DNA from 2 places in the Paenibacillus sp. NPDC058898 genome. Region 1 is predicted to be linked to the other one. Evidence: a T-box and tRNA genes for the amino acid it is inferred to sense, from the RefSeq annotation. Region 1 holds a T-box; the other holds one or more tRNA genes.

The links. The T-box of region 1 lies ahead of metG (methionine--tRNA ligase). A T-box ahead of a tRNA ligase gene usually reads a tRNA of that ligase, here a tRNA-Met.
Region 2: it encodes a tRNA-Met, which carries the amino acid that the T-box ahead of metG (methionine--tRNA ligase) is inferred to sense. The anticodon was not compared.

The regions. Positions count from the first base shown of each region.
Region 1 covers NZ_JBMOSM010000020.1:36,429-41,936, forward strand. The annotation lists gene ACOZB4_RS30965 (ArsR/SmtB family transcription factor) at 1-356, opposite strand, end outside; gene ACOZB4_RS30970 (RNA polymerase sigma factor) at 618-1,061, shown strand; T-box leader at 1,112-1,382, shown strand; gene metG (methionine--tRNA ligase) at 1,429-3,069, shown strand; partial or broken gene ACOZB4_RS30980 (alpha/beta fold hydrolase) at 3,744-3,929, opposite strand; gene ACOZB4_RS30985 (MBL fold metallo-hydrolase) at 3,996-4,853, opposite strand; gene ACOZB4_RS30990 (extracellular solute-binding protein) at 4,888-5,508, opposite strand, start outside.
Region 2 covers NZ_JBMOSM010000004.1:334,529-340,036, reverse strand. The annotation lists gene ACOZB4_RS13510 (hypothetical protein) at 161-748, opposite strand; gene ACOZB4_RS13505 (YjcZ family sporulation protein) at 1,308-1,418, opposite strand; tRNA gene ACOZB4_RS13500 (tRNA-Ile) at 1,768-1,841, opposite strand; tRNA gene ACOZB4_RS13495 (tRNA-Met) at 1,897-1,973, opposite strand; gene ACOZB4_RS13490 (hypothetical protein) at 2,056-2,220, opposite strand; gene ACOZB4_RS13485 (DUF4176 domain-containing protein) at 2,259-2,423, opposite strand; gene ACOZB4_RS13480 (hypothetical protein) at 2,426-2,560, opposite strand; gene ACOZB4_RS13475 (hypothetical protein) at 2,553-3,359, opposite strand; gene ACOZB4_RS13470 (TetR/AcrR family transcriptional regulator) at 3,577-4,161, opposite strand; gene pyrE (orotate phosphoribosyltransferase) at 4,369-5,010, opposite strand; gene pyrF (orotidine-5'-phosphate decarboxylase) at 5,007-5,508, opposite strand, start outside.

The sequences.
Region 1 (5,508 bases):
GTCATGATCTCATGGCTGAGATCCCGGAATGTTTTAAGTCCCATCGGAAACCCGTCTTCAAGATAAGGCGCCAGGATTTCATACAATAGGCCTTCTCCCAAATCGGCAAACCAGGCAAGAAACCTTTCGACGTTGTCTTTTTCCGGGCTGTCTACGATAGCCAGGTGCAGATAAGCAATAAGCTCGAACAGGTCCAGCTCTTCGAGCTTATCCGTAAAAGATGCAGACAGTTTCTTCTGAATTTCTTTCCTCCACTTATTTCCTAGATCATGCATTTGGTTTTTATTATCTGTATATGCGAATAAGCTGGTGACCAGCTCGTGAACAGGCGAATAGTCAATTCGGATAACGGTCATGATCAATCTCTCCTTCAAGTACACATCATTCCATTTTTATGATACCACATCGTGGTGAAAATAAATATTGAACTTTTATTATGTTCATATATAATTGAACTTAAAAATATAGTTCAAAAAAATATGAACTAATGGGCGGCGAGGGGAGAGACTGGAGATGAACAATTGGTTTGTTGCGGAATATCTCATCAGGCAGCAGCAGATGGAAGTAGATCGAACGGCCAGAGAGTCCTGGAAATCTAGGCATGACCCGGTAAATTTGTGGGCACGCATCTTCTCGAGGAAGAGACGACCAATACAACCGGTCACGAACAGGGCCCGAAGTTGAAACTAAGGGGAACAAGGAAGAATCGATCAACCTACGAGGAAACGGAGCTGGAACCGATGGACTTTTTTTCGGAGAATCGTTTAAGCGAGTGCGCCATGGAGGCGCCTGAATCGATGATGAATAGCGAGGAGAACCATGACGAACTGTTATCTGCTGTGCTTACTCTGCCTGAAACCCTAAGACAGCCGATGTATTTGTATTATTACGAGGATTTCAACACTTTGGAAATTGCCGAAGTGCTCCAAATTGAGCCTGAAAATGTACGGAACCGCATGAGCAGAGCCCGCAAGAAACTGAAGATGATGCTGGGGAAGAAGCTGGGAGCGATACGGGATGGCCGGGAAAGGGCAAGAAAGGATGCGCATCCGTCCCCTTGACTTCATTCATAAAGTTCGGGTATGATTTCCAGTAACTTGAATAATGTTAAACAAAAGCAATGAAGAGAAAGAGTACCTTGGTAACGTCTTTGAACAGAGAGCCCCGGTTGGTGAAAAGGGGTAAGGAAAGAACCTTGGGAATATGGTCTCTGAGCTGTGCACCGAAACCCTGCAGAGGGTTGTAGGCTGTACCGGATCCCGCACCCGTTAACGTGCTAGGGTATACACGCGATATATGGCGTCGTACCTAAAGAGGTGAATGCCGCAAGGCATGAATGAAATTGGGTGGTACCACGTGAGCGGCAAGCTCTCGTCCCTTTTGGGATGAGGGCTTTTTTTGTTGTCCAAAAAAAGGAGGATGATTGATATGACGAACATTTTTATCGGCGGTGCCTGGCCTTATGCCAACGGGTCATTACATTTAGGGAGGCTTGCAAGTTTGCTGCCTGGAGACGTGTTGGCGCGTTATTTCCGCGCGAAAGGCGATCAGGTCCTGTACGTATCCGGCAGTGATTGTCATGGAACGCCCGTGGCGGTTCAAGCCATTCAGGAGGGCGTGGCTCCCGGGGATATTGCGGATCGGTATCATGGTGAGTTCGTGGATTGCTTTAAACAGCTGGGTTTCTCCTACGATTTGTACACTCGAACCGATCAGGCGTTTCATCACGCCGTGGTGCAGGAGCTGTTTCTTAAACTGCTGGAAAACGGCCATCTGTATCGAAAAACTATACAGCAAACGTATTGCGAAACCGATCAGCGGTTTTTGCCGGACCGCTACGTGGAAGGAGATTGTCCTGTATGCGGCAGCAGGGCCCGTGGGGATCAGTGCGACGCCTGCTCCACCATACTTGATCCGTCCGACCTGACGAATAGGACCTGCAAAATCTGCGGAAACCCTCCGGTGGAGCGGCCCACCGAGCATTTTTACGTAGCGCTGTCACATTTCCAGGCTGAGCTGGCGGATGATTTGAATAACGCCCGAGGCTGGCGGGATAATGCTGTGCAATTGACCCGAAGATACTTGGAGGAAGGGCTTCAGGACCGGGCGGCTACGCGGGATCTGACCTGGGGCGTGGATGTCCCCGTTCCGGGCTTTGAGGATAAGAAAATCTATGTCTGGATCGAAGCGGTCAGCGGCTATTTATCCGCTAGCAAGCAGTGGGCCGCGGAAACGGGCGGCGATTGGGAATCCTTTTGGCTCAAGGGGAGGGATGAGATTACCGCTTACTATGTTCATGGGAAGGATAATATCCCGTTTCATACGCTGATCTGGCCAGCGCTGCTGAAGGGGGCAGGTGACCTGCATTTGCCGGACCGAATCATATCTTGCGAGTACATGACGCTGGAAGGGAAGAAGTTCTCGACCAGTCGGAATTGGGCCATATGGGTGCCGGATTTGTTAAGCCGTTATCAACCGGACTCCATTCGTTACTTTCTCATTGCGAACGGCCCCGAGAAGCGGGATGCCGATTTCTCCTGGAGGGAGTTCATTCACAGCCACAATGGCGAGCTGCTTGGCGCATTTGGGAATTTCGTCAACCGTACTTTGGTGTTTGTGAATAAATCGTTTGGTGGGAAAGTGCCCGAGGGCTGTATATCTGAAGAGTGGCAGAGCAGGGTTGAGGCATTGTACTGCGAGTCCGGGGCGCTCATTGAGGGTGGGCGACTGAAGGAAGCGTTGGAGTCAATCTTCAGCGTGGTGCGCATGGCGAACAAATATTTTGATGAACAGAAGCCGTGGATTCAGGTCAAGGAGGATCGCGAAGCGTGCGGGACAACGCTGTACACCTGCGTTCAGATCATTGCCAATTTGGCGAACCTGCTGCAGCCGTTTATTCCGTTCTCTTGCGATAGGATACGAAGTTTTCTCTCGCTGGAGCAGCCTGTGTGGGAGTGGTGCCGTGTTCCGGCTGGCAGGCCGATTCATGACGTCGAGCTTTTGTTTGAGCGGATCGATACCAGCCGGATTGAGGAGGAAACGCGCAGGCTGGGGGAGTTATCCCTCTGATGAGGGAGCTCTCCGTTTCCCCCAAACCCCAAAGAGCGAGTCAGATGGAGTTGGGAGGCCGTGAGGAGCTATTGTCGTCATGATGCAATTGGTACGATGACCCTGCTAGGTAACATAAGAGCATGATCAAGGGATATAAGGATCTAGGGAGCTGAGTCCAAGGAATTAAGGAATTAATAGTAGAGGCGATTAATCAGGATATCGGGAACCGAGAATCGAGAATCGAGGAATGGAAGTATCAAGGGTCGCGGACTCAAAGAATCAAAAAATCAAAAATTCAAGAAATCTAAGTTTTTTGAATGGGTCGTGACTTTTTAAGGACAGTGGTTCCGCTATTTCTGTGTTTTTAGCCATTTCGTAGTGGTTTGAGGACATGAGATCCGCTATTCGCAAAATATTTCGGGATTAATCCGTGATTGTGTTACATTAACGGATTCTGTGTCCGCATGGGCTTAAAAAACGATGGAATATCAGCAATTAACGGATTCTGTGTCCGCATGGACTCAAAAAAGGAGCGGTTTTCAGCGAGAAGAGCATCCATCCGGACGATGCCGCTGAAGCCGTATGACCGAGAGTTTACCGGTTAAAACGCAAGTAGACGTAAAAGGAGCCCCAGCGGAATGCTGAGGGCTCCTCTTCATTACAGTAACGGCATACGTTGTATCTTCAACGGGTTAGTTACCCGTTTCATGAATCCAATCCGTTAATATGGCATCAAAAAGCTCAGGCTCTTCGAACATCGGATTATGGCCGCTCTTTTCAAAAATGACTTTCTTCACGTGTTCCTGCGAGTCGTCTACAGCATCCCAGAGCGATACGGGACTGACTAAATAGTCGTACCGTCCAAGACCGATGAAGACGACGGCTAATACAAACCAAGCCAACTCTCCTTTAGAAGGGGGGCTTAGCTTATCTTCAGCGATCTGTTATATGCTTAGCCCGTCCCAAGCAACGGTAATCGGACAAGGGAACGATTGGTCTGCAAACCAATCCACGAGCTCAGCATGGTTGGAGGTAAAGTGGTTGATATGAGTCAGGTAGATACGCGAATTGGCATGCAGCGTGCCTTGTTCAAGCAGTGTGTGAAATAACTCCATGCAGCTGAATGCGTCCAGATGCCCATTCGGATGGGGTCCGCGCCCAGGCGTCAGACCAAAGGTGCATTCGCTAATCAGCACGTCCAGCGACACATTCTCCAGGGCCCGGAACGTCTCCGGCAAATACCAACCGGTGTCTACGCCATAGTAAATTTTCTGCCCGTCCGGCCGTTCAATTAAATAATTCGCGCAGCTCTCACCCATGTTGCCCAAGTGATTGCCGCGGAGCGGCGTCACTTCCATGCCGGAGATTGTAACCTTATCATTAAACTCCAGCTTATGAAAAGCGACAATGTCGCGCGCCTCCAGGTCAGAAGTCATTCCTTTCATAATCGGCCGGCTTTGCCGATAGAAATCAACGATGTCATACGCTTGATCGGTAAAATAATAGTGCAAGGGCTCCGTCGTGCGTTCGATCGACATATTCCTTATATTCATCATCATGTAATTGAAATGATCCTCGTGCGTATGACTCACCAGCACATGCTGCAGCTTGGTAAAGTCGCCGTATTCGATTGCTTCCTGAAAGGCGTCCGCCCCTAGGTCGATGCAGAGCCGTTCATCAAGCCGAAGCATGGAACGGCGGCGAATTTCACGCCCTCTCTTTGTTCGAGCGTTGCTGCAAACAGAACATGAACAGAACGGGTTCGGAATTCCTTCAGCTGCGCTTGTACCGTAAAAGATCATGGCCTTGTTCCCCTTTCCCTCGGTTTCTCATCTATTATTGCTGATTCCAACGGTCGTAAGCCGCTTGATAGATGGCAAGGTATTTATCCAGCTTCATCTTGTCGAGCGTCTCCACAAATTTTTCCCAGTCATCAATCGGTCTTGCGCCCGTGATAAATTTAACGATTTGTTCATCTGTGAACGCTTCGATATCTGTTGCGTATGTGCTTAACTGAATGTTTTCTTCTTCCGTGAAATTCGGTATCATCAGCTTCTCGTCCGGTACCAGGAATGGACGAATGACATCCTTATTGGCAATCATTTCGGGAAGGACAGCCGCGCTTTGGTCTACATTTTGCGTGACGCGCTGCGGAATATTGCCGCCTTGAAAAATAGTATACTCCGAAAGCGCCTCATCTACAGTAAGCCCGTTAGGATTGTTGGCGAATTCATCCTTCAGCTTATAGAAGCCGTCTCCATCAATCGTGTAAGTAACGTCCTGGATGCCAAGCCGTGCCAGCGCGGTCCCTTCCTCACTAAGGAAATAATCCGCCCAGCGAAGCGTCGCTGCAGGATTCGGATTTTTGCTCGTAATGACAAAGGAGCCGATATCCCGAACCTTCGGGCTGACACCTGTCCAATACACGTCCCCATCAATTGCTTTAAAAACAGGATT
Region 2 (5,508 bases), on a different contig from region 1:
GTCGATGAGGAGCACATCATTTAAAAAAACTCGGTCATCAAAAAAGTCGTCTACTCCTCAACATACCGGTTGCGGCGAATTAAAGTCGAACATGGCGATGATTACGACATCGGCAACGTTATAGCGTTCGCAACCGATTGAACTTAGAGCTACTACCGGACTAATTTTCTAGTCCAATTTCGATACGTGCAAGGACACCTGCTGGATTATCTCCGCTTCTGTTTGCATTTGACGGGAAGTTAAAAGCGGCGATCACAATATCATTTGTACCTCTCCGAAGGAAACGCCTAATATTAAACGATCTTCCCGGATTAAAGAATGAAACATTGTCCTGCGGATTGTCGATAACTACCGGCCGTCCATTTATTAAAACGATGGCAAAGTTATCAACGGACAGGAATAAGCTAGCTCTCTCAATATCGTCTCTAATCGTAAATCTTCTGGCGACCACAGCAGCAGGACCGTTAGGGTCATTTCTTCCCCAAACGTACGATTCACCAGATTGCGGCGCTACCCATGCCGGATTTCGCTCGATTTCAAGTGCGTTTACCCAGTTTCGATTCGTACTTATTCTCCTAGTTCTTTGACTAATAACAACCGGATTTTGTGCATTCAATGATCTTTGTGCGGCAATCATCGTTCTCATTGCCTTTGCAACGCTACTCGCCCGGATTCCGTTAAGTCTTCTAGGCGCTTGTAGTTGTTTGGCCGTACTATTTGCCTTTCCTAGTACTGTTCTTTTGTGCATTTTATGCTTCCTCCTTTTTTATCAACGAATCTTAACATATATATGAGTCCATGGATTTAATGGATCTGGACAAATGATTAGTCAAATCGCTCAATTTCCTCAAATGAAAATAGCCCCCCGTAAAAACGGAGAGCTGTCTCACATTTTGCTTGGTGACCATAGAATCAAACCAGCTACATAGAGTTCTTGCCGATCATCCAGGTCAACAACTGACACCTCCAGCTCTGATAGCCCAGCTCATGAACCATGATCTTATACCGTTGATGCCCTGTTGGTTTCTATATATGGATGCACGACAAATAAGGGGCACACGCCAACGCTGTGCCCCTTCTCTACTATTTTCTGCCCTTGTCACGATATCATGTTCGCAGACAAATAAACATGCCTTACAGCACTGATCTCCTCGTTGTTTGATGTTCAGTTTATGTACAATGAACTTAATCAAAAACGGGGACGGAAAGTGGCCGTCCCCGTTTACCGAATTGGGGATACCGCATGGGTGCAGTATCGTAATTGGTGAATTAAATTAATTCAATGAATGCTTCATTCAGGTGCTTAGTTAAATCCAAAAAGTTCCCAAGATAATAACCAAGAGAATAAATAAAACCAGAACAGTACCTACTGGATTCCCGTATCCGCCATAACAAGATTTTTCGTAACTCACCGATATTTACCTCCTTGCTTTGTGGAATGGTACAGTTTATGTACATAGACGGACTTAGTCTGGACATTTCGGCAATCATGATCAGAATGTGCTAATGTACCATAAATAGGACTGGGAGGGGTTCTTTACATCGCGGTCTACTTGAAGAACGGACGTATTAGCCATACTCTCAGTGCCTTCAGCTATCTGAAAGTCGCAGTTGAACGCCTTGGAATGACCACAGCAATGTTCAATGAACGATACTGTCGATCAATAGCTGCCGTTAGCAAATGCGTTTTTCACCATAGTTTTTCACTCAACTAAACAGCCCTATAAACAGCAAAAAACCCTTGCATCGCAAGGGTTTTCGATAAAGTGGGCCCTGAGGGACTCGAACCCCCGACCAGTCGGTTATGAGCCGACCGCTCTAACCAACTGAGCTAAGGGCCCTGAACATACATGTACACATAAACATAAGGACGTCATACATACATCGTTTAAAAATTGGTTGCGGGGGCAGGATTTGAACCTGCGGCCTTCGGGTTATGAGCCCGACGAGCTACCGAACTGCTCCACCCCGCGTCAATGCTGTATCAAACAGCGACAAGAATAAATATACACCATTTCCCTATAATAAGTCAAGTGCTGTTTTAATGGAATTTTCTCAAGGCATAAACCGCACGCCATAGCGACCCTTTTTGGAACGGTAAACCTCCACCATCCGCGGATCATGGTACCCGAACAGCCAGCCATCCTGCTCCAAACGTTTAGCGAAGCAGCCCGCCTGAAATTTGCTTGTATACAGCTTTCCGTAATATACCCAGTTCATCCTATGCGACTCCTTACCCGAATGATAATGTAATGCTGTCATATTATATCCAAACTTCCACAAAAAAACCGAAATCCAACAAACTTCTTTTGCGGCTGCTCAAGCGCCAGAATTTGCTTGCGACCGTAGATCACCAGCTTCTTCTTGCCTTCTTTCAAAATGACAATCGATCCGTTTGGCAGCTGCTGTTGTTGTTGCGTCATAATTATCCTCTCCTTTTCTTGCTCCTCCTGTGCGGTGCCGCAGGCATACGGCCCCGGTTCATTTTGTTCAGAAACGCGGCGTTCCGCTGCTCCTTCGGCAATCCCAGTACGGGATAATGAGCTTTCAGCTTATCCATATTGTTCTGGATGAAACTTAATGCGCTCAATCACCGCGCCAAGCTCCCGTATGATTTCCGTTACCGTGGCGCCCCAAATTTGATCCTGTTCGCCTTCATTGCGAATCAGCCAATTGGAATGCTGTCCTCTCAACAGTTCGATTCCCTGTATTCGGCAGTTCAGATCCGGACAATAGTACGCTGTAAAGGTAGCGTATCTCTCCGGATGGATGACACAATCGGCCAAGGCGGAGACAACCGATTCCGGGTAGCCTTGGGCAAGCAAGTACTTGCGAGGCTCCTGCTCCCCTTGCTCGTCACTCATCCATTGCTGAAACCAGCCTTTAGGCATTGCCAATGGAGCTGTATCACGGTTCTTCCGGTCCTCCAGCTGCAGATGATTGATGATTTTAAGCCAAGCTTCCGAAGGGGTTCCCAGCGCTTCCAGCACATAGACTCTCTCACCGTCAGGCTCGCTTTCAATATCGGCCTTTACCACCAGACTTGAACTGTAATAAATGAAACACTCCTTCGGCTCCTTGTCGGAACCGGACACCCTCATATGTATCGTTAACAGGGTCCGGCTGCATACTTCTATGTATTCCAGCAGTTCCTGCACAAGAACTGGCTCGCTGTCACCCGTATCAATCAAGTCTTTCTCCTGCAGCTCCTGCTCAATCTTGGCCACTTCTATGGGCATCTCCTCGGTCAACGTTCCACGAAAAGGGTCCTCTAACCCAATAACAGCCCGCGCACCGACAATGCCAGTTAGTACAAAGAATTGTTTGCCGGTCAGTTGGATCCTTGACGGAATTTCCAAAGATCTCTCCTCCTTACGGTCAGCCCCGCCTATTTTGTGTTAAAATCTGAAGTTATCATTACTATTATAGGTGAGACATCTCCTTGCCCTCTACCAAGTCGTGGCCCTAAATTTATAGGAACATATACTCAAATCAGCCGATTTTCAAACTGCTCAACAGTAAAATTTCATAAAAAAACATTCCCGGGTCGAAATCACCTCTGGAATGTTCTTGTACTCATGTTAGATTAGACGGATCTTCCTGCTGGATAATACCGTGATAAAGAATCGTCATCAGCTGTTCACTGATCACGTTCAGGCTCCCCAGACCATGGTACCATTCGTTCCGGGCTGTAAATTCCTTGATAAAAGTAAGGAACGCAACCAATACCTGGGGAGAGATGTCTTTCCGTATCTGTCCAAGCTGCTGGCCTTTAAAGATCAGCATTTCAAATTCCGGAACAACGAATTTCTGGTTGAATTGGAGCAGCTTGTCCATCTGCTCCGGGAATTTGGCCAGATCCGCCACAAATTTCTGCGAGACAAACGCCGAAAATTTGTGCTGATCCTTGTAGAAGACGGTTAACGCCTCAAGCGGATCTTTTGCCTGGTCCATCATATCGCGGTAAATCGCCATGAGCTCGTCAACCATCCGGTCCACGACATGATCCAGTAAGCCCTCTTTGCTCTGATAGTAGTTATAAATCGTCATCTTGGAAACGGGGACCGCTTCGGCAACCTGCTCCATACTCGTCTGTAAAATCCCCTGCTCCAAAAACAACCGCTTCCCGGCTTCAAGCACTGCTTCTTTCTTAGCATTCATCTGTTAGACTATATCCCTTCTATATCAGCATAAGGACACCGATGGCTGGCTACCAGCCGCGTACAGTCCTAATGTAACGATCCAGCCTGCCGCTGTCAACCCGGCACCCACCATGGATTGTCTTCGCCACATTACAATAAAAAAAGCCGTCGCTCTGCGATAACTCACAAAGACGACAGCCTGATGATCTTAGCTGGTATAAGTTGTTTACACGCCAAAGGAAGTTGGATTCGATCTCCAGGATTGAAGAAGCTCCACATCCTGTTCCTGAATCCGATTCTCGGATAGCGCAACATCAATCAGCGCTCCGTAATTGGACAAGCTCTGCAGCGGAATACCGGCTTCAGCGAAAGCTTGTACCGCTTTATCCAGCTGGTAGCTGAATATAGCCAATACCACCAGCGGCTCTGCCCCTGCATCCTTGACCGCTTGCGCCGCTTTGAGCGAGCTGCCGCCCGTGGAGATCAAATCCTCGATCACAACCACCTTCTGACCTGGCTTGATCAAGCCTTCGATTAGGTTTTCCTTGCCATGACCCTTTGCTTTGTCCCGAATATAGGACATGGGCAGGTTCATCTTCTGGGATACAAAGGCTGCATGCGGAATACCGGCTGTGGCCGTACCGGCAATGGCCTCGGCCTCCGGATATTGCTCCCGGATGACGGCTGCGAACGATTCAGCAATGTAGTCGCGAATCTCGGGATAGGACATCGTCAAGCGATTGTCACAGTAGATCGGGGACTTAATTCCCGACGTCCACGTAAACGGCTGGTGAGGTCTAAGAGAAACGGCCTCAATCTTCAGCAAATAAGATGCGATCTGATGTGGAATATTCGCGAGTGTACTCATGCTTGAATCATCTCCTCAATAATCTGTTTTGCAGCTTGTCTCGGGCTCGGGGATTCCGTAATGGGACGGCCGACAACCAGATAATGACTGCCCTTGCGGATGGCTTCTCCTGGTGTAAGGACCCGAGTCTGGTCTCCGATATCCGCACCGGCTGGACGGATACCCGGTATAACGGTCTTAAACGCTTGGCCGCATGCGGACCGAATGGCCTCCACTTCAAGCGATGAAGCGACGACGCCATGCAGTCCCGCTTGCTGAGCCAGCTTCGCATATCGTACGACCGCATCCTCTACCAAACCCGGGATGCCGATTTCGTTATTCATGACATTCTGACTCGTACTAGTCAACTGGGTTACCGCAATGATCGTAGGCATGGCAAGACCCGGGGTGTCCGCCACTGCGGCCTCCGCCCCGGCTTTTGCCGCCTGCATCATGAGAGCGCCGCCGCTGGCATGAACATTAAACATGTCCACACCCAGCCGCGTTACGCTGTTCGAC